Parabacteroides timonensis: one gene and its partner. The protein of the gene in region 1 interacts with the protein of each later gene in a pairwise test. Links are inferred from orthologs where the notes say so. Each region holds a gene or a part of one and is shown on either strand. Other genes may lie near its edges. The genes, in order: topA and BQ7394_RS09215.

Region 1 (11,010 bases):
TAGAGGGAGTATTGTTCTTTAATGCAGCACTGTAACGAAATGCAAAATCCTGGTTGGGATTGTAAGTGACGCGCAGGGATGGTTGCAGGGCATATTTCTCATTTTTATTATTCTGTTGGCTGTAGTAGAAACGGGAAAGGGTAAGGTTTGCCATATAACTCCATTTACCGGTTTTCAGTTGGTATTCCCCATAGACAAAACTTTCGCTTTGATTCATGGTTACATCGGTTACTGTCGTTCCGGTATATTGGTTATCCGTATATGACTGGATATGTTTCGCGCCTCCGGTAAATTGACTTTTTCCTATCCTCTTTTCGTAAATACCCTCCGCTATCAGCGAATACTTTTTCCCGGAAATCTCGGACAGTATATCTGTTTCGGGGATATTCTCTCTTATTTCCTGATAGATACGGTTGTTTTTTGTCTCTATATAAGTGCCGACGAGGTTAAAGATTAGTGATTGGTCATTTTTTAGCGTACGTTGAAAGTAAAGATCCAACGCTGGAATATGATTTTTTTCTACCGTATGATCGTAAATAGACAGCGGTATATCTGATCCGGAAGAGTAGAGTTTACTTTTGCGGTCTTCGTATCCGGCAGGGAAATCATTATAGCTATACCGGAATTGTGCATTGAAGATGTATTTGTCCTTTTCTTGCAGGCTGTAGTTTAAGTTGGAATATAATACTTTCTTATTGAAAAGGGTAGGTTCCCCAATTTCTTTTCGCTGTAATTCATGATCGGGGAACAGGAGCTTTTCGTTGTATTCTCGTGTCCAGTCGCCTTTACGCTGGATGAAACGGACGTTTGCCGAGAACTCTGATTTTCCGTTATTATAATTGGCGGACAGCATATCGTCGATCGAGGTACGATCTCCTCCGATACTGTGGAAAGCACCTCCACGGATACTGCCTCCCGACTCTTTTTTGCGTGTTATATAATCGATTACCACTGCGGCATTTCCGTAGCGTACACCCGGACTGTCGTGATATTCAATCCGGATAATATCTTCCGGGTTCAGCGCAGCTACTTCGGGATAAGTGACGAGTATTCCGTTAATCCTTAACTGTACTTCTCCATTGCCTGGTGTAGTTATTTCTCCGGACATTACGTCTACCATGATACGGGATAGTTGCATTTTATTCAACAGCTCAACTCCATCGGTAGCCGTTTTTCGTTGAATTTCAGAAGGTAATATCGATAACTTATCTCCTTTATTTATAACCGATTTAGCTGTAACAGTCACTTCATCCAGGAAAAAGGAAGAGGAAGTAACAAATGTAGAATCTTCCCGCATTGTTACCTGCTGGGCAGATAGGGAGGGAAGCATTAAGAATATAGTTGCGATAAATAATAAAATTGTCTTCATACGATTGATTCATTTCTTGTTCCGTTCATTCGGTTTGTTGTAAATAAAAATTGTAATTGCTTGGATAGTCTATCTATTATCGGTGACGAATGACCGGAAGGGATATTTTAAAAAAGTGAGCTTAACTTTATTTCTTTTGCAATAGTTTCGATAGGGTGACGTTTATATAGGTACGATTGGTTTTATTTTTTATGCTGGTATTAATTAAGAATTGAAGATTTATATGCGAAATGACAATATGAAAAAAGCATTCAGTTTATTCGTTTGTTTGTTGATGTTCTATACTGTCGTTCATGGGCAGGATATGAAGGAGGTGGTGATAGGACAAACGATGGAGGGGAAAGATTTGATAGCACATGGTATTGAATTCGATGGCAAGGTGCGGAAATATAAGATGGATACAACAGCCACTTTTTTCATGGTGGAGATAGCCCACCTGACGAAAAACGAACGGTCTTATAAGAATAAAGGAGAGTTGATTCTTTTTGATTTCCAGAAAGGAACGGAGTTGTGGAGGAAGAAGATGAATTATCAGAGCGATCAGAGCGTTTTACTTTCTGAAGGCGTTTTGTTTAATTCGAAAGGTATTAAAAGTTCTTTCCTGGATATTCAGACCGGACAGGAAAAATGGAGTAAGAAAATATTTCCTTATGTACTGGATCATCAAAACAGCAAAATCTGGGCTTACAAGAATGGAATTTCGAAAAACCTAGAATGCTACGATACAAGCTCCGGAACACTTTTATGGACTCGGGAAGTACCCCATACATATGGTTGGAATTATGATGGGATGATAAATGATTCGACCAGGCTAATTGTTTCCGACGGGATGCATCTAGTGAATATCAACGATGGGACAGGGAAGAGTTATCCGATGAAGACTGGGACAACTAATTATACCGGAGCGGTTGCATTAGGCGCTTTAGGCATATTGACCGGTGCTCTGACTGGGGTAGTTACAATGCCGACCGGAGGAAATGCGGTTGTAGAGTTGGTCTCAAACGTTTTGAGAGAAGATTCCTTATTGTATTTTGCCAACCGGACGCAGTTGCTTTGTTTGGATGAACAATTGAAAATGAAATGGGGATACCCTCTGCCTGAGGAATTAACCTCAAATTCGGAGTTGTTTACCTATGATGACCGACTGTATATGATTAATTATGGTTGTGGTTACCGCGGAAATTTTCGGGATTGCTCTTCTGCATACGAAAAGATGATGATGGCGGTCAATATCGGAAGGCCTTTCATAGCCTGTTTTGACAAGAATACCGGTAAAAATATCTACCTGAATCAACTGACGAAAAAGAAAGACAAGATTGAGGATGCCTGTATAAAAGAAGACCGGAATACATTATATCTATTATTTGACGACGGCATGTCTTTTTGCCAATTGGCCGATAGTACGGAGATCGAGGTCTCTCCCTGGGATGAAAAGGCCAATGGTAAGTTACAAGGTTTTTTGCGCAACTTCTTTTATACGATAAATCCGGATAGTGTCTCTTTCCGTAAGATTATGCCGTCTGATTCATCCTCTTGTTTCGTATATAATGACCAGTATGATGTTTTTGAAGTTGATGAACAGATGAATATTATTCGCACCTATTCGCCTGGTGAGTTGTTTTTTACGGATCTGACAGGGGATGGATATTCTATCATCAGTCAGAATAAGACCCAATATCTGATTGATTTTAACAGTAAGAAATTGGCAGTGTTACATCTTCCCTTTGATTTATATCTGATAAAAGGTAAAGTGTATACGCTAAGTGAAGACAGGGATAAGATTCTGGAAATAAATCTGAAAGAACTTTTCCCGGAGCGATTTATTGACAACCCTATAATATAATAAGTAAAAATATTTGTTTATTCATTTTAGTATTTATCTTTGGTCTGTGTTTATGAGTAAAGACAGACATTGTGGGAGTGAAATAGTTTGAATTTATTGAGATAGTATTTTGTGTTTAATATCTAAAACAATTTGTAGTTATGAAAAAGAGCTTATTATTCTTACTTTTATTCGTTGCATTTCAGGTAAGTGCACAAGAATTCCATTTTATTCCGAAAATAGGTTTGAATTTTGCCAATATGACAAACTCTGATGGTAGTATGAAACCAGGTTTGAATATCGGGGTGGCAGGTGAAGTGATGATGACTGATCATTTTGCGATCGAACCGGGGATTTTCTATTCGATGCAGGGAACGAAAGGCAAAGATAGTGGTGTGACCATGAAAATAAAGAATGATTATCTGAATATTCCTGTTCTGTTTAAAGGATATGTATATGAGGGCTTCAATTTATTTGCCGGACCACAGTTGGGCTTTAAGGTGTCTTCAAAAATAAAAGCATCTCAATCGGGTACATCTGTTTCGACAAGTGAAGGTAGCGATTTATTTAAAACTGTCGATTTTGCTATTGTTATCGGTGCCGGTTACCAGTCGCCTATGGGATTCCTTGTTTCCCTGAATTATAATATAGGTTTGGCTAATACGATCAATAAAGATAAGATGTCTTCTCTTATAGGAGCAACAGTTGATGAAAAATCTCGTAATGGGGTACTTCAGTTCAATGTAGGCTGGCGCTTCTGATAGATTTAAAGCCGGATTATGCAAACTTTAAAACGAAATTTGGATAATTCGGCTCTGAAAGAATAATTATTTTTGTGGTATAAATTTTATTACCATAAAACAGACTTTTGTAACTTTCCTACTCTTATCCTTGTCTTACTCTTTGTGGGACCGAAAATCTTTTCACACGATGGAAAAGCGTATTATATGCCCTGGGAGTCTACTATCTGTATCAGCGAACGCTGGTTTTATAATACGACCGGCCAAAAGTATAAACCGGTAGATGAACTTGCCCGGTTATACCGTCAGTGTACGAAGAATGATAATATCCTTATCCTGAACTTTCCACCAGCTCGTGATGGAAAGATCCGGGAGAAAGATATTCAGGTACTGAATGAGTTGCGTAAGCAACTTCAGTGATTATACATATCTTTATTATAAAAATCTAATATTTTAATCTGGGCATTATATGCTGTTTGTGCTGGACTGTCAGGGTTGAGCTCGATAGCTGACAGATAGTTGTTTAGTGCCTGGCGTATATCCCCCATTTTGCGATATACATTTCCTCGCAGGTAAAACGCTTCATCGTCTGAAGCGTTTTTTTTAATGTATTCATCCAACAAACGCAATGCTTCGTCTGTTTTATTATCGTTGATAAGTTGTCTGATTGTTTCCATATTGAAATAATGCGATATTTTGTAGACAAAGATAATTCTGAAGAGGTTATATACATAATAATCACGGTTTAAAAAACTGTTTTTTTGTTACTGATGTACGGTTACGTTAATTATTTATGTATGTTTGCACTCGATTTCTAAAAAGTGAAAAGTGATTATGCAAAAGAATCTGGTAATAGTGGAGTCACCCGCCAAGGCAAAAACCATCGAAAAGTTCCTCGGGAAAGATTTTAAGGTTATGTCGAGTTACGGGCACATCCGCGATTTGAAGACAAAAGATTTTAGTATTGATGTCGAGCACGATTATGCTCCGCAGTACGTGATTCCGGCTGATAAGAAGAAGCTGGTATCCGAATTGAAATCCGAAGCTAAGACAGCCGAACAGGTATGGCTCGCATCCGATGAGGACCGCGAAGGAGAAGCTATATCCTGGCATCTGTATGAAGTTTTGGGATTGAAGCCGGAAAATACGAAACGTATTGTTTTCCATGAAATTACCAAGAATGCAATTTTGCATGCTATCGAAACACCGCGTGATATCAATATCAACCTGGTGAATGCGCAGCAGGCTCGCCGTGTATTGGATCGTATTGTGGGTTTCGAGCTTTCTCCTATCCTGTGGAGAAAGGTAAAACCAGCTTTGTCTGCCGGACGTGTGCAGTCGGTAGCTGTCCGTCTTATTGTTGAACGCGAACGTGAGATCAACGATTTCGTTTCGGAGGCAGCTTATCGTGTCATTGCTAATTTCACTCTTCCCGATGGAACGACTATCCTGAAAGCGGAATTAAACAAACGTCTGAAGGATAAGAAGGATGTTATGGAATTCCTGGAATCCTGCAAGACTGCTTCTTTCACTATCGATGAGATCACAAAAAAACCGGTAAAAAAATCGCCGGCACCTCCTTTTACAACATCTACCCTGCAGCAGGAAGCGGCTCGTAAATTGGGGTATTCCGTATCGCAGACCATGATGATCGCTCAGCGTCTGTATGAGTCCGGGTTGATTACCTATATGCGTACCGACTCGGTGAACCTGAGTGATCTGGCATTGGGAACAGCTAAGGAAGCTATTCTGGAAACTTACGGAGAAAAGTATCATAAGTTCCGCCAGTACCATACAAAAAGTAAAGGTGCACAGGAAGCGCACGAGGCTATCCGTCCTACTTATATAAGTAATGTAGAGATCAGTGGCTCTGCGCAGGAAAAGAAATTATATGAATTGATTCGTAAACGGACGATCGCTTCCCAGATGGCAGATGCTGAGCTGGAACGTACAACGATCTCTGTTTGTATCGATGATAAGAAAGAAAAATTTGTGGCTGTAGGTGAAGTGATCACCTTTGATGGTTTCCTTCAGGTGTATCGCGAAAGCTACGATGATGATAATGAAAAAGAACAGGATAAGGAGAATGGTTTATTACCTCCTGTTAAATTGCATGAAGTTTTGACTTTGAATGATATCGTGGCAACGGAACGTTTTACACAACGTCCACCGCGTTATACGGAAGCCAGCCTTGTTCGTCGTTTGGAAGAACTGGGTATCGGACGTCCTTCTACTTATGCTCCGACGATTCAAACGATCCAGAATCGTGAGTATGTAGTAAAAGGGGATAAAGAAGGGACCGAACGTGCTTATAGTGTTATCTCGTTGGCTAAAGGCAAGATCAAAGAGGCTGATAAGAAGGAGATAGTGGGGGCAGACCGTAATAAGTTAATGCCTACGGATATCGGAGCGGTAGTTAATGACTTCCTGATGGAATATTTCCCTTCTGTTTTGGATTATAACTTTACGGCTAGTGTCGAGAAGGAGTTTGATGCCGTGGCAGATGGCGAAATGGTCTGGACAAATGCGATAGATAAGTTCTATAAAATGTTTCATCCGATCGTGGAAGAAACAGCTGCTATAAAAACGGCCCATAAGGTGGGAGAACGTGAGTTGGGTATCGATCCGAAAAGTGGAAATCCTGTCTTTGTGAAGATCGGCCGTTATGGTCCGGTTGTGCAGATCGGTCAGGCACATACGGAGGATAAAGAAGCTCCGAAGCCTCAGTTTGCCACTTTGATGAAAGGTCAGTCAATCGAAACGATCACGTTGGAAGAAGCGTTGAAGCTATTCGACCTACCTCGTACGATCGGCGAATATGAAGGAAAAGAAATGGTTGCAGCAGTAGGACGTTTCGGACCTTTTATCCGTCATGACGGGAAATTTATCTCTATCCCGAAAGATCTGAATCCTCTTTCTATTACAGTAGAAGAGGCTATCGAATTGATCGATGAGAAACGTAAGAAAGACGAACAACGTTATCTGAAGAAGTTCGATGAAGATCCTGATCTGGAAATATTGAACGGTCGTTATGGCCCTTATATAACTTATAAGAAGGCAAATTACCGTATTCCGAAGACGGTTACTAATCCTGAAAAGCTGACGTTGGAAGATTGCATGAAGATCATTGCCGAGGCGGCAGAAAAACCTGCGACAACGAAAAAACGGACTACAAAGAAAAAGGCCTGATCGGTAGAGATCAGAAAGACATAAGAAAAAAGGATCCTGTTGAGTTAATCAGCAGGATCCTTTTTTATGAGTGATATTTCTGTTCTTACATTCTTTCCGGAACTTCGATACCCAGTAACGACATACCGGATTTTACTATTTTAGCGACGTTGGCAGATAATACCAGACGGAATTGTTTGATCTCGGCATTCTCTTCGCGAAGGATGGAGAAGTCGTGGTAGAATTGGTTATACTCTTTTACCAGGTCGTAGATATAGTTAGCAATGTATGCCGGGCTGTATTCTTTGCCGGCTTCTTTTACTGTTACTGCATAGTCTGCGATCATTTGGATCAACCCTTCTTCTTTTTCTGATATAGGCGTATTTGCCGGTAATTGTTCCGGTAAGACAATGCCTTGTTCGGCCGCTTTACGCAAAACAGAACAGATACGGGCATAGGTATACTGGATGAATGGGCCGGTGTTACCGTTAAAGTCGATCGATTCCTTCGGATTGAAGGTCATATTTTTACGCGGATCGACTTTCAGGATGAAGTATTTCAGGGAACCTAAACCGACAACGCGGGAAATATTGGCGGCTTCTTCCGGAGTCATTTCGTCTAATTTGCCTAATTCCTGTGATATTTCGTGGGCAGTGCTGATCATTTCTTCCATCAGGTCATCGGCATCGACAACAGTACCTTCACGACTCTTCATCTTTCCTTCCGGCAGTTCTACCATACCGTAAGAGAAGTGTACCAGACCTTTCCCGAATTCGAAGCCCAGTTTATCGAGCAGGATAGAAAGTACCTGAAAATGGTAATTTTGTTCATTTCCAACCACGTAGATCATTTTGTTGATCGGGTAATCGTCAAAACGCAGTTTGGCAGTACCGATGTCCTGTGTCATATAAACGGAAGTACCATCGGCACGGAGCAATAGTTTCTCATCGAGTCCGTCTTTGGTCAGGTCGGCCCATACAGAACCGTCTTCGCGGCGATAGAAGATCCCTTTTTCAAGTCCTTCCATTACTTTACCTTTTCCTTCCAGATAGGTTTGAGATTCGTAATAGATCTTGTCGAAGTCTACGCCCATCATCTTGTAGGTTTCATCGAAACCGGCATATACCCAGTTGTTCATCTTTTCCCACAAAGCACGAACTTCTGTATCTCCGGCTTCCCATTTGCGAAGCATTTCGCGGGCTTCGGCCATGAGTGAAGACTGGGCTTCTGCTTCTTCTTTTGTCAGACCTTTAGCTTCCAACTCTTTTAATTCCTGTTTGTAGTGTTTGTCGAACAGTACATAGAAATCGCCGATCAGGTGATCCCCTTTTTTGCCGGATGATTCGGGTGTAACGCCGTTACCCCATTTCTGCCAGGCAAGCATCGATTTACAAATATGGATACCGCGGTCGTTTACGATATTGGTTTTAACCACTTTGTTTCCGTTGGCCTTCATGATTTCAGACAAACTGTAACCAAGCAGGTTGTTACGTACGTGTCCTAAATGCAAAGGTTTGTTTGTATTGGGGGAAGAATATTCGATCATCACCAGAGGGGATTGATCTGTGACAGGAATGATCCCGTAGGATGGTTGTACGTTGACCGTATTCAACAGATCAATCCAGTAAGGACCGGCAACTGTCAGGTTCAGGAAACCTTTGATCACATTGAATTCAGATACGGCCGGTTCATTTTTCTGCAGGTATTCGCCGATTTCCTGTGCAGTCTGTTCCGGTGATTTCTTCGATGCGCGAAGGAAAGGGAACACAACCAGGGTAAGATGTCCTTTAAACTCTTTCTTTGTCTTTTGCAACTGTATCTGACCGGCTGCAACATCTGCTCCGTACAGTTCTTTTATGCCGGCAATGATTGCACCGGTGATCTGCTGTTCAATAACCATATTCTTACTTCTTATATATCGGATTTTATTTTGTGTGCAAAGGTACATGATTATTTTCTAAAAACCTTCGTATAGCTGTTTTGAATTAACAGTTAGCATGGGCTTTACTATATTCTTTTTTGCTGGGGTTTATTTGTGTTTTTGCAGACGGGATTTTGTTTTGTGTTCGGATAGTATGTGTAAAAAAGGTAAGCAAGCAGGGAGTTTCGAAAAACGAAAAAGCCAACAGGCTTTGTTGTGAAATGGGTAGCACGCCGTGTCGTGTGCGTATGATATCAGAAACAGTCATGGCGCAATGATTTATTTGACATTATCGATCTTTGTGATATTATAAAAAGAGTGTTTTTGGGATAAATTATAGACTTTAAGTTACACCAAATTGGGCTTGGGTTGTAAGTAATGGAATATAACTTTAGATTCGGTTGATTTCGTAGAGTAAGAGCCTGACGACACTGGGATTATAACATAACTTCATTTGGGATAACAAAAGGTTATGAAAACTGTAGGAATAGTATTTTATGAATTTTATAATTGAGAATTGGATGGTTAATATTTTAATAGTAACGACTGGGCTTAATACGTCAGACATGAAGATGCGAAGTTTTAATATTGGCTCATTAATTGGGATTGCATGAGGACCGTTTTTTTACTTTTCATTTTCCTGATATTTACGGTGACAAGTGCTTTCAGCCAAAAAGTGGCTGTAAAGTCTAACTTGCTCTATGATTTGACTACCACCATGAACCTGGGAGTTGAATTGGGCTTGAGTAAAAAATGGACGTTGGACGTTTCCGCAAACTATAATCCTTGGAAATTTGGAGATGATAGCGATGCTATGCGTCTGCGTCATTGGCTGGTACAACCTGAATTACGGTATTGGACTTGTGAGAAATTCGTGGGACATTTTCTGGGAATTCATGGACACTACGGAGACTACAATGTAGGTGGAATAAAATTCCTGAGTGACAATATGGAAAAGAGCCGTTACCAGGGAACTCTTTACGGAGCCGGGCTTTCGTATGGTTATCAGTGGTTGTTGAGTAACCGTTGGAGCATGGAAGCGGTGGTAGGGGTCGGTTGGGCCCATCTGAACCAGGATAAATATCCATGTACAGCATGTGGCGACAAAATTCAAAAAGACAGAGATTATTTTGGTGTGACGAAACTTGCACTTTCGGTTGTTTACTTTTTTAAATAACTTTTCATTTACTCAGTATAAAAGAAATATCGGGTATAGTAGATGCTAAACTTCTTTATTATCATAGTTATAATTAAAATTTATCTAACAATCATAATTAAAATTTATTCAGAATGAGAATCAAATCTATTTTTGCCGTATTACTGGCTATAGCCACAATGGCAAGTTGTTCAGACAACGTTGAAGGAGAAGGGCCTGATACTGGCACGGATCCTTCGGGGACGGCTTATATGTCGTTAAATGTAACGTATCCAGATCTAAAGTCACGTGCTTCAATAGAGAAACCTGCTGAGAAAGAAGAAGGTGATATTAGAGAGTTCTATGTATTGACGTTTGATGTAACCAAGAAATTAATCAAACATGCTAATGCAACGAATTATTATACTAGACTTTCTGGTGAAAACACAACTGAAGCTCTTAAAGTAAATCCAGACACCAAATTTTTGCTTGTAGTTGCTAATCCGGGAACTAAAATGGAAGGTAGACTCGCTTCCTTAGGTTCAACAACGACTTATAATGATTTCAATGAAGCAATTGTTTTAGATGCTCTTACCAGCAGTCAGACTCCTGATGCTCTTGTCGGAGAGATCATGGCATCAGTGAACCCTACTACTGGCATTGGTCAATACTTTACGATGATTAATGTAGGTACCTATGAATCGGGATGGCCGGATGATGGTTTGCTTGATGTAACCACTAATGTTATAAAGGTTGATCCTCAGGGTACATATAAAACAGACGCAGAAGCTAAAGCTGCGGCGAGTGCCCCTGGGAATAAAGCAACCCTTAAAATTGAACGCCTAGCGTCTAAAA
Region 2 (10,980 bases), on another replicon or contig:
AATATGAAAAAACTAATGAAATCAATCCCATTGGAAGCTGCCGGAGGCGATATGACAAATTTCAACCCGTTGACAATGATTGCCATGCTGGCAATGGGCAACTGGGGGCCTCAGGGTTATAAATTCACGGAAAATGATTATCTGAGCGATGAATTTAATTATGCATCGATCAGACGTATGCAATAATAGTCCTCATATCTGAAAAACAAAGGCGCCATCCCTGTCAAGGGTCTGTGCCTTTCGTTTTTTAACTACACGGAGTATCTGATCAACCGATAATCTTTTATATATTTGTGCCACATATAAACTCTAATTCTTATGAAGCCTAAAAAGTTTCTTTACCTGACCACATTCTGTATATTACTAATTTCCGGCTACTTGCATGCTGAAGAACCAACAAAGATGCATTCTGTATCACTACATATGGGATATGCAAATATGTTAGGTGGGACAGCCGGTTTGACAAATTCAGCACATAGTTATGAGCGCGATCTCTGTTCGGGGATCTCCTGGGATGCACAATACTATTTACATCCTTTCAAATGGATCGGCTTCGGTTTTCTTTATTCCGGATATAGTTCGAAAGGCTCTTTAGAATATAGTTCCGATCATGTATATACACATTATATCGCACCGCAGTTTGCCTTCTATTGTTTAAGTAGCGAACGGATGAATGTACGCCTGAATCTAGGTACCGGTTACCTGCGTTATAAAAATAACAGTATGGTATACGAAAAAGAGCGTCGTGTATCCGGGGGACGTATTGCGGGGAATATCGGGGCTAATGCAGAATATATGCTAACGCCTCGCTGGGGTATTTCGGCTGATATACAGTATGTATTTACTAATCTAAGGAAAGTAGATTCCAGATATCATGGAGAGACAATCCAGGTCAAGTTCCCGTCGGAAGACCGTCTGAAAGTCTCCAGACTAAACATATCGTTGGGTCTCGGATATCATTTCTAATTATAAGCAACTATTAAATTCGTCACATCATGAAAAAATATATATTCCTTTTATGCTTTCTGTCCTTTCTTTTCTCCTGCACAGAAGATGAGACGGTGGATGTCACCGTGATGCCGGAAGAGACAACTACCGGTGCCGAAACTTTCGGATGTCTGGTCGACGGCTGGTTATACGTCGGCGGCAGATATAGCACCTTCAATGGCCCCTCTATTAATTTCGATTATATATCCTATGATGAAACCATGCATGTCAACGTATGGGTAAAGCCAGACCTGGCCATCAGCTTCTGCATAGAAAACCCGGTCGAGAACCAGGAGATTCCTTACACTTCATTCTCATGGGGAAATGAAAAGCTACCGGACGGAAAGGTCTTTATTACCCGATACGACAGCAACTCCCAGATCATCAGCGGACGCTTTGAAGGCGAGCGTGTGACGTTCGGGCGTTTCGATGTACATTATAATGAATAACTATACAACATTCTTCGGCAACACCTTCTTCAAAATCAGATAACCACAGAGACCGGAGATGAATGAGCCGGCAAAAACGCCGAGTTTTGCCTGATTCAATAAATCGATCCCGGCATCGCCCATACCAATAAAGGAGAGGTTAGCGATAAATAGCGCTACTGTAAATCCGATACCACCCAGCATGGATACACCGAATAAATTCATACGGGTCATTCCTGTCGGTAAAGAGCCCATATTCGTACGGGCAAAAAGATAGGTGAAAGAGAAAATCCCCAGTGTCTTTCCGATAAACAGACCGGCAACAACAGCCAACGGAACATTCACCAACGATGCCGGCTGGATATCACCAAACGTGACACCCGCATTGACAAACGCAAACAACGGAAGGATCAGGTAGTTTACCAACGGATGCAGTTTGTCGGCAATACTCTGCAACGGACTGATCGTCCTATCAGCCAGCGAGTGTATATTATTCAGAACCTGTATCTGTGTCGGTGTCAGTACCGCCGCTTTCTTGGATTGGCGAACCTCCGTATAATCCAGCATATTCAGATAGCCGGTCATATCGCAGGTGAAGTCGTTCAGGTTGATCTTCGGACGGGCAGGGACGGTGAATGCCACCAATACACCGGCTATCGTCGGATGAATACCCGATTCAAGGAACAATACCCAGACGAAGAAACCGACAATATAATAAAACAGGTTATTATTTATCCGCATCTTCCCTCCTACATATAATAATGCAAGCAAAGCCAGCGATATCAACAACGGCTGATAGGCAATATCCCCGCTATAAAACAAAGCAATAATAATTATACCGCCAATATCATCGACAACCGCCAGCGCCGTCAGGAAAATCCGCATCCCCAGAGGCACCCGTTTACCCAACAGTCCCAAAACGGCCAGGGCAAAAGCAATATCGGTAGCCATCGGAATAGCAGCACCACGTATTTCCGGAGAAGTGTTACAAACTAGGATATAGAAAAGAACCGGTACGATCATACCGCCGCAAGCAGCTATGACCGGAAGGATCGCCTTACGCATCGAACTAAGTTCACCTATCAAGACCTCCTGCTTGATCTCCAATCCGATCACGAAAAAGAAGACAGCCATCAGGGCATCATTCACAAAGGCCAGCATCGGCATAGGTTCCCCGTGGTGAGAAAACATTCCGAATTTACCGACCTGAAGATCGATGGGATAAGACAAGATATGATGATAAGCGTGCGCCCAGGGAGAATTTGCCAATATCATAGCCAGTATAGTGGCCATAAACAATAGAAAACTGGCACTCGATTTTTGTGTAGCGAATCGGCGCAATGGTTTCAGGATAACATTAATAGTACGATCCATTCTGTGTTCAAGGTTTGCGGAGACAGCTTGCTGCCCTGTCTCCGTTTATTATTCTAACTCTTATTCTTTTTGTTGCTTCTCTGCCATTTCGAGCTGATAGGCGCTACGGGTAAGTTTCTCCACCCAGACTACAAATATACCAGTTAAAATTAAATTAAACACAATAGTAAGCACAGAAATCATCAGGGCCGGCCCACCAAGATTATAGCCGAGGGCAATAAAAATGATCCCCGCTCCTACTTCTCCACGGGTGAACATTCCGATCGACAGTGCCAAACGTTCACGTTTACGTCTGTCGCGGTAAAAGAACAACGGGAATAACTTTCCGATATTCGACAGGAAAGAAACGATAAGAACATGCAACAGGATCATCGGCCACGACATCATGGGTTGTGCTCCGGTGATCGTTGCCGCTTCAGCCGATTGTTTCGCAAAGTCGATACCGAAGAACACCGGCATACTGACCCCCACCAGGAACATGAACAGGAAAGAGATGGCCGTAGCCACATTATGCTCGACCTTTGTATCGATATGCTTATGTTTCATAATCATACCCAGTACGAATGCCGGCAGCAGCACTTCGATATGAATACTGGCCTCTTCACCATAGAAATGTTTCGATATCAGATAAACACCCTGGGTAATGGCCAGCGTTATAACCGCATAAAGCAGGATCGCTTTCCAGTCCTGACGCATATTATAGGCACCCATCTTCTTCCATCCGAGCATAAGCAATACCATCACAATCAGGATGATGACTCCCAATTGCCAGCGTAACCCCACCATCATGATCTGAAGCGGGATCATCAATAAAATAGTGTCGAGGTCGTCGAAGATAGCCAGCACCTGTACTTTTTTATAGACCCAGGAGGCCTTTAATCCGGCAGCAGCAAGCATGGTAAATAAGATACCCGCCGATGTAGGCGCGGCAAAACGACTTAACAGCAGGTTTTCTTTCCAGGCTTCGCCACTCGACCAGTAGATATCGGGAAGCAAGACGAACATATAATACAATGCAACAAATATCCAGGGAAAAGCAGCGGTAGCCATTGCTATAAAGTAATCCTCCGTGTAAGATCTCCACCGGGTTTTGTCCATTTCAAACTCCCGGCCAACATTTATCATAATAAAGGCCAGGCACACATACAATAGTGTATTGGATACTGTCTTCACCATCGAATAACTCTCTCCTACCATCGTAGGAAGAAACTGCGACACGACCAGACCAATCACTAAGAAAAAAGAAAATAAAAGAATCTTCTTCATTATTCTATCAGCTATTTTTGTTTAGATTTCGAGAGAACAAAATTAAGAAAATCCTCTCAAATCGAAAATAGCCGATAACCCATGTTTCAGATTATTAATAATTTACTTGAGATATGCCGACTCCACTTTCAGTAATCGATTCTTTAACCGTTCTGCTTCTCCCTTTCGGATACGGAGGGTCATTTCGCAGTCCATTTCGAACTTCTGCGATACAATCATAGGATTATCCTCTTTCACTATCCGCATAATTCCGTTCAGATAAGGGTATTCGAAAGCGACAGTGATATCTTCATCCACCGTGCGTTCTTCGATCTTGGCTGCGGCAATCGCCTCGGCTGCTGCTGTACGGTAAGCGACGATCAGACCGCTGGTACCTAGCTCTATTCCTCCGAAATAACGAATGACAACAATCAAGATATCGGTTAACTCGTTGGAATTGATCTGCCCCAGTATTGGTTTACCTGCCGTGGAGGATGGTTCGCCGTCATCGTTCGCACGAAAAGTCTGGCGATCGGGTCCCAGCATATAAGCCCAACAGACGTGGCGGGCGTCGTAATATTGTTTACGGTATTTATCCAGTTGCTCCTTCACCTCTTCGACCGTACGCACGGGGATGGCATACGAGATAAAGCGGCTACGCTTCTCTGTGTAATAGCCCTCTGCTACTTGCTGAATAGTTCTGTAACTGTCGTCTGCCATCGATCAATCCGGAATATGGGTTTGCTGTTCTTCCCGGAAGGCCCGGAAGTCTTTCATTATCTCTTCGATCTCTTCTATGAAGTAAGGATCTTTAACTTTTTTCTTCACCTCAGCGTAATATGTTTCAATCGCCGCCAAAGCACATATATCTTGTCCGCGCAGCAGGAAGTAAGGTTCTTCCTTCTCTACGCATTGCTTGATCATTTGGATAGGATTCTTCATATATCTGTCTTTACTTAGTTACTATTCTGTCTTAGTTATGCCGGCAAACCGGGATAGGCATGTCATATTCCCAGCTTGCCTGTGCCAGGTTATCGTTTCAACTCCTCTTTCAGGAACGGAGCCGTATAACTCTTGTTTTTCTTCTTGATCATTTCCTCGGGAGTGCCGGTGAATAAGACCTGGCCACCTTTGCGTCCGCCTTCGGGCCCCATGTCGATCAGATAGTCGGCACATTTGATCACGTCGAGGTTATGCTCGATCACGATGATGGTGTTACCTTTTTCCACCAGCTTGTTCAGGACACCCAATAGGACACGGATATCTTCAAAGTGAAGACCGGTAGTCGGTTCATCCAATACATATAAAGTATTGCCGGTATCCTTTTTGGCCAGTTCGGTAGCCAGTTTTACACGCTGGCTTTCCCCTCCGGATAAGGTGGTGGAAGGCTGACCCAGTTTGATATAGCCCAACCCTACATCCTGCAGGACTTTTATCTTGGAGAGGATGGTCGGGATATTCTCGAAGAACTCCACAGCCATATTGATCGTCATATCCAACACATCGGCTATGGATTTACCACGGAAGCGGACTTCGAGTGTTTCACGGTTATATCGCTTGCCATGACAGTCTTCGCAAGGAACCAATACATCCGGCAGGAAGTTCATTTCGATGGTCTTGTAGCCGTTACCCTTGCAGGTTTCGCAACGACCACCGGATACATTAAACGAAAAACGTCCGGGTTTGTACCCTCTGACTTTCGACTCGGGAAGATCGACGAAAAGGTTACGGATATCGGAAAAGACACCGGTATAAGTAGCCGGATTGCTTCGTGGCGAACGGCCGATAGGCGACTGGTCGACATTGACGATCTTATCTACATTATCGATACCTTCGATCGACTTGTAAGGCAACGGATCTTCCAGCGAACGATAGAAATGCTGGCTCAGGATCGGTTGCAGGGTGCGGTTGATCAAGGTAGATTTTCCACTACCGGATACACCGGTCACACAGATTAGCGTTCCGAGCGGGAAAGTCACATTGACATTCTTCAGATTATTGCCGCTGGCCCCCTTTATCGTAATGAACTTACCGTTTCCCTGCCGGCGTTCGGCAGGAACAGCTATCTCAGTCTCCCCGTTCAGGTATGCAGAAGTCAGTGTATTTACTTTCAGCATATCCTGGGGTGTTCCTTCGTAAACTACTTCGCCACCCAAGCGACCGGCTTTCGGCCCCATGTCGACCACATAGTCGGCATTCAGCATCATATCTTTATCGTGTTCCACCACAACGACCGAGTTGCCGGTATCACGAAGTTCTTTCAGTGAATTGATCAGACGCACATTATCCCGCTGATGCAGGCCGATACTCGGTTCATCCAGGATATAAAGTACATTCACCAGCTGACTACCGATCTGAGTCGCCAGACGGATACGCTGGCTCTCTCCGCCGGAAAGGCTTGCCGACGCACGGTTCAAGGAAAGATAATCCAGTCCCACATCCAACAGGAATTTCAGACGCGAACGGATCTCTTTCAATATCTCGGTGGCGATCTGCAGTTGTTTCTGGTCGAGCTTCTCTTCCACCCCGTCGAGCCATTCGTAAAGTTCGGCAATATCCATAGCAGACAGTTCCGCAATATTCTTTCCGGCAATCCGGTAATGCAAGGCTTCTTTATTCAGCCGCTGACCGCTACATTCGGGACAGGTGGTCATCTTGATAAACTGTCCGGCCCATTTCTGGGCAGAGGCGGAAGCTTCGCTGTCCTGCTGCATCAGGATATATTTGGCAACCCCTTCGTAAGACAGGAAATAGTTGGAAGTACCCAGCGACTCGTTCTTGATTTGCAGGCGCTCGTCCGTACCGTTCATGATCTCGTCCATGGCCTCTTCCGGAACATCCTTGATCGGGGTTTTGATAGTTACCCCATGCTTTTCGCACAAGGCTTCGATCTGCCAGAATATCAATGAATTCTTATATTTTCCGAGAGCAACGATACCACCATTATAGATACTGAGAGAAGGATCAGGCACGATCTTTTCCATATCCAGCAGGTTGACCTGCCCCAGTCCCTTACACTTCGGGCAAGCTCCCTGGGGGGAGTTGAAAGAAAAGTTGTGGGGAGCCGGTTCGCTGTATGACAATCCGGTTGCAGGGTCCATCAACTGGCGACTGTAATGGCGCACCTCGTCCGTATCGGCATCGAGGATCAATACCAGTCCATCCCCCTGCTTCATGGCAATACGCAGGCTTTCCTTCAACCGGCGTTCGTCGGAAGAGGATACGATCATTTTATCGATCACCACTTCGATACTGTGCATCTTATAACGGTCGAGTTTCATCCCGTGGAAGATCTCTTTCAGTTCACCGTCTACGCGAACATTCAGATAACCTTTCTTACGAACCTGCTCGAACAGTTCTTTATAATGTCCTTTACGGTTACGCACCAACGGGGCTAACAGATAAGTTTTCTTTCCGCTATAATGCTCCAGGATCAGTTCGAGTATCTTTTCCTCTGTATATTTAACCATCTTCTCACCGCTCAGGTACGAGTAAGCCTCTCCCGCACGGGCATAAAGCAGACGGAAAAAGTCGTACACCTCGGTAGTCGTACCGACTGTCGAGCGGGGATTCTTGTTGGTCGTTTTCTGTTCGATGGAGATAACCGGGCTCAGTCCTGTGATCTTGTCTACATCCGGACGTTCCATATTCCCAAGGAAATTACGGGCATAAGCGGAGAATGTCTCCACGTAACGGCGTTGTCCTTCCGCAAAGATCGTGTCGAAAGCCAATGACGACTTCCCGCTACCGCTCATCCCTGTGATGACGGTGAGTTTGTTACGGGGTATCTCTACATCTATATTCTTCAGATTGTGAACACGGGCGCCTAAAACGGAAATACGTCCGCCCTCCAATGCATTCTTATCGTTCATACTTTTTTACTGTCGGCGTTTTATCTTACCACCCAACCCGAATGATGGACATAGGTGTTGGGAGTTTTGTAATACATCTCGTTTTGTTTGGGGATCTGAAGCGTATAGGTCTTACCCAGTGTCAGCAACTTACGGTCGCGCAACCAGGGGTTGAAACGTTTCAGGTCTGCATAAGTGATCCCGTTCTTCTGTGCAAAGTCTGACAAGTCCTGGATATCGGCCGACACCGTTACATCTTCACATTCTATCGGCTTATACAGGTCTTCGGCACGAAGCACGAAACCATATTTGTAGGGGTTCTCAAATATCTGTTTGATAGCCATGATACGGTAAACGTAGCGGCTTGTTTCTTCCACCAGCCAGAGGTCGAACGTACTGTCGGCCGTCTGCTTGGTCAGTTCGCCGGAGATACGTCCCATACCGGCGTTGTAGGAGGCGGCAACATTGGGCCAGTCTCCGTATTTAGCATAGGCAGCCTTCAAGTATTTACAGGCTGCTTCGGTTGCTTTGGCTACATGACAACGTTCATCGACCGTGGGCGTAACCGTCAGGCCATATTGCTTACCCGTTCCTTCCAGGAACTGCCACATTCCGACTGCACGTGCCGGGGACGACACACGGGGGTCGAGGTGACTTTCTATCACTGCCAGGTATTTAAAGTCGTCAGGGATACCATTCGCCTTCAATATCGGTTCGATAACCGGAAAGTAACGGTTGGCACGCTTGATCAGCAACATGGTAGTAGAATGGAAATAGGTAAAACTACTCAACTCGCGATCGAACCCTTCACGCATATTGTAGCGGGTCAGGTCTATCGGTTCTCCACAAAAATCCAAAGACGCAGGGATATCCGGTGAAGCCGTCATCGCCATAACGACAGGCTTTCCTTCCAATACTTTTTCTGAATCACTTGAACTGATTGACAGGCAGGCCGTCAGGCAAAGCAAGCCACCTGCCAAAAAACTAAATATACTATTCTTCGATAATTTCATCATCTATTCTCTTTGATCTAAGAATGTTAATTGAACCTTTTTTCTTTAATCGTTTACCGTCCGAGCCGGTAGCTTCTATCACATAAAAATAAACACCGGGAGCCACATACTTCCCTCCTTTCTTACCATCCCAACCTTGCGACGGGTCTGTCCAATGATAGATTTCTGCCCCCCACCGATTGAATATCCAGCATTTGAAACTGTTTAGGGAGCGATAAGCTACCCTGAACTCGTCGTTTATACCGGGAGTCGTTCCGGGAGAGAATGCGTTAGGGACTTCGAGATAAGTGTCTGAGATATTTATGGTAACTTCAGGCAGAATATTCGTACATTGCAACGTTCGGTCTGATACCTCTAAAGAAACAATATAAGTACCATTCTGGTTGAAGGTATAATTGATATCTTCTCTATTTCCGTTCTGCTCCAATAGCTTTGTATTCTCCGTACCCTCATTCTTCTGGAAGATAGACCACTTGAATACAGCAGCTACGGGAATATTGGCTATTGCTGTAAAATTAAACTCGACAGGGGCCGACAGACTATCTCCTTTCACTACCATATTGGGGATATCGCTTGCGTAGGACAAGGTATCAATTTTCATTACAGCCTCTACCGCTACGGCTTGATAGACATCAGTCGTTATCACCTTCTCCACTCCGAAATGACGGGCAAAGAGGTCGCCTTTCAAAGTGACGTCCGTATCACAAAGCGGAGGATCAAGTACTTTTTCGAAAGGATTAATAACTGTATCGACTGTCACCGTGGTATAAATGCCATCCTCTCCCATCTGCTTCATCGTCTGATAGATTATATCAAACTCCCGATTCAATATTTTGGAAGAGCCCAATGGTGTGTAATATTTCATATCCTTCATATCCACACTTCCCCCCAAAGCCATATAATCACAATTACTTCTTTCTGTATCTACATATAGATTGGTGACATCAAAAGCATATTTACTATAATCGATAATCCAGACATAAGCTTCAGAAAGGCCACTTTCTTCTACAAAATAACCATAACCTTCTTCCAGATTACTAATAACGGAAGTTGTCCCATTCTGAACCGAAGCAATCTTCTCTGCTTCCAGTTTTTTCGTTTTATACCTGTACCATTGATGAGAAGTAGAAGCAGACGTATAACTAATCTCGACATTATCCATACCATATACAAGATATACTTCCAAACGCTGGTTCTTGTTTTGAGAATCATCCGCATCAACCAGCAGAGGTGTCCCTTGCCCCCCTGTCACCGTATATTTTTGAGCATGTGCTGCAAGTACCAACAACAGAAAACAGAGTGTCCCGACCACTCTTCGTAAACAATTCCTTTGCATATATTATAACCTAATTAGCTTCCAAAATTAGTATTTTATACGGACATACACTATCTTTGCGGTAAATATTCCAATCAGCAAATGAATAAGATTAGTATATACGTATTGACATTATGCCTGAGTTTTGCCTGTATTTCTTTGCATTCACAAAACAACAGAGCACGGATTATTACTACTAACGAACTAAATGATAATATATTTTATCATACCATAGAGCGGGGACAGACCGTTTATTCCATCGCTACTATGTACGGAGTGACGGTAGATGATATTTATCGTCTGAACCCCGAAAGCCGCGAGTCGATCAAGGCCGGCGCCACTTTAAAGATCCCACAACGGGATGCCGGTTCCGCCTCACTGGAAAAGACAGAAGAAAACTTCTTATATCATACGATCCAACCGAAGGAAACGCTTTACTCATTGTCTATCCGGTATGCTGTACCCGGTCCGGACATCATCGAAGCAAACCCGGGGTTGTCGACATCCACTTTTACGATTGGCAAAACCATCCGTATCCCGGCTACTCCTATCGAGTCTTTACCTACCAAAGAGGTAAAGACCGTCACCAAGGAGATCGAATATACGATCGAGAAGAAAGAAACCATGTATCGTATCTGCCGTAAGTTCAACATTTCGAGTGCAGAACTCATCAAGCGGAACCCGAAACTGAAAGACGGTGTAAAAGCCGGCATGGTTATCAAAATACCGGTGGAGGCAAAAGATGTCGTTACCGAAACCGCTCCGGT

What was found.
Region 2: the proteins of topA (region 1) and BQ7394_RS09215 interact in binary tests that used the Escherichia coli proteins (3 or more experiments, as listed by UniProt). The link is inferred for Parabacteroides timonensis from one-to-one orthologs.

The regions. Positions count from the first base shown.
Region 1 is NZ_LT669940.1:556,645-567,654, forward strand. The notes cover bases 4,463-7,442. They hold topA (type I DNA topoisomerase), read left to right. Parts: upstream 4,463-4,765; coding sequence 4,766-7,120; downstream 7,121-7,442. Other genes in these bases: BQ7394_RS02975 (tetratricopeptide repeat protein), read right to left, coding at 4,463-4,608; argS (arginine--tRNA ligase), read right to left, coding at 7,206-7,442. In the rest of the region: BQ7394_RS02955 (TonB-dependent receptor plug domain-containing protein), read right to left, coding at 1-1,369; BQ7394_RS02960 (PQQ-binding-like beta-propeller repeat protein), read left to right, coding at 1,608-3,212; BQ7394_RS02965 (porin family protein), read left to right, coding at 3,353-3,952; BQ7394_RS02970 (alpha-L-fucosidase), read left to right, coding at 4,097-4,351; more of BQ7394_RS02975, read right to left, coding at 4,345-4,462; more of argS, read right to left, coding at 7,443-8,999; BQ7394_RS02990 (DUF3575 domain-containing protein), read left to right, coding at 9,631-10,197; BQ7394_RS02995 (Mfa1 family fimbria major subunit), read left to right, coding at 10,311-11,010. UniProt on the Escherichia coli protein: Releases the supercoiling and torsional tension of DNA, which is introduced during the DNA replication and transcription, by transiently cleaving and rejoining one strand of the DNA duplex.
Region 2 is NZ_LT669941.1:390,606-401,585, reverse strand. Bases 2,957-5,906 are described here. They hold BQ7394_RS09215 (IMPACT family protein), read right to left. Parts: upstream 4,755-5,906; coding sequence 4,158-4,754; downstream 2,957-4,157. Other genes in these bases: uvrA (excinuclease ABC subunit UvrA), read right to left, coding at 5,066-5,906; BQ7394_RS09210 (hypothetical protein), read right to left, coding at 4,758-4,976; BQ7394_RS09220 (cation:proton antiporter family protein), read right to left, coding at 2,957-4,055. Also shown: BQ7394_RS09240 (hypothetical protein), read left to right, coding at 1-186; BQ7394_RS09235 (outer membrane beta-barrel protein), read left to right, coding at 319-966; BQ7394_RS09230 (Riean_0653 family protein), read left to right, coding at 996-1,436; Na+/H+ antiporter NhaA, read right to left, coding at 1,437-2,789; more of BQ7394_RS09220, read right to left, coding at 2,850-2,956; more of uvrA, read right to left, coding at 5,907-7,906; BQ7394_RS09200 (lytic transglycosylase domain-containing protein), read right to left, coding at 7,927-8,901; BQ7394_RS09195 (T9SS type B sorting domain-containing protein), read right to left, coding at 8,879-10,234; BQ7394_RS09190 (LysM peptidoglycan-binding domain-containing protein), read left to right, coding at 10,316-10,980.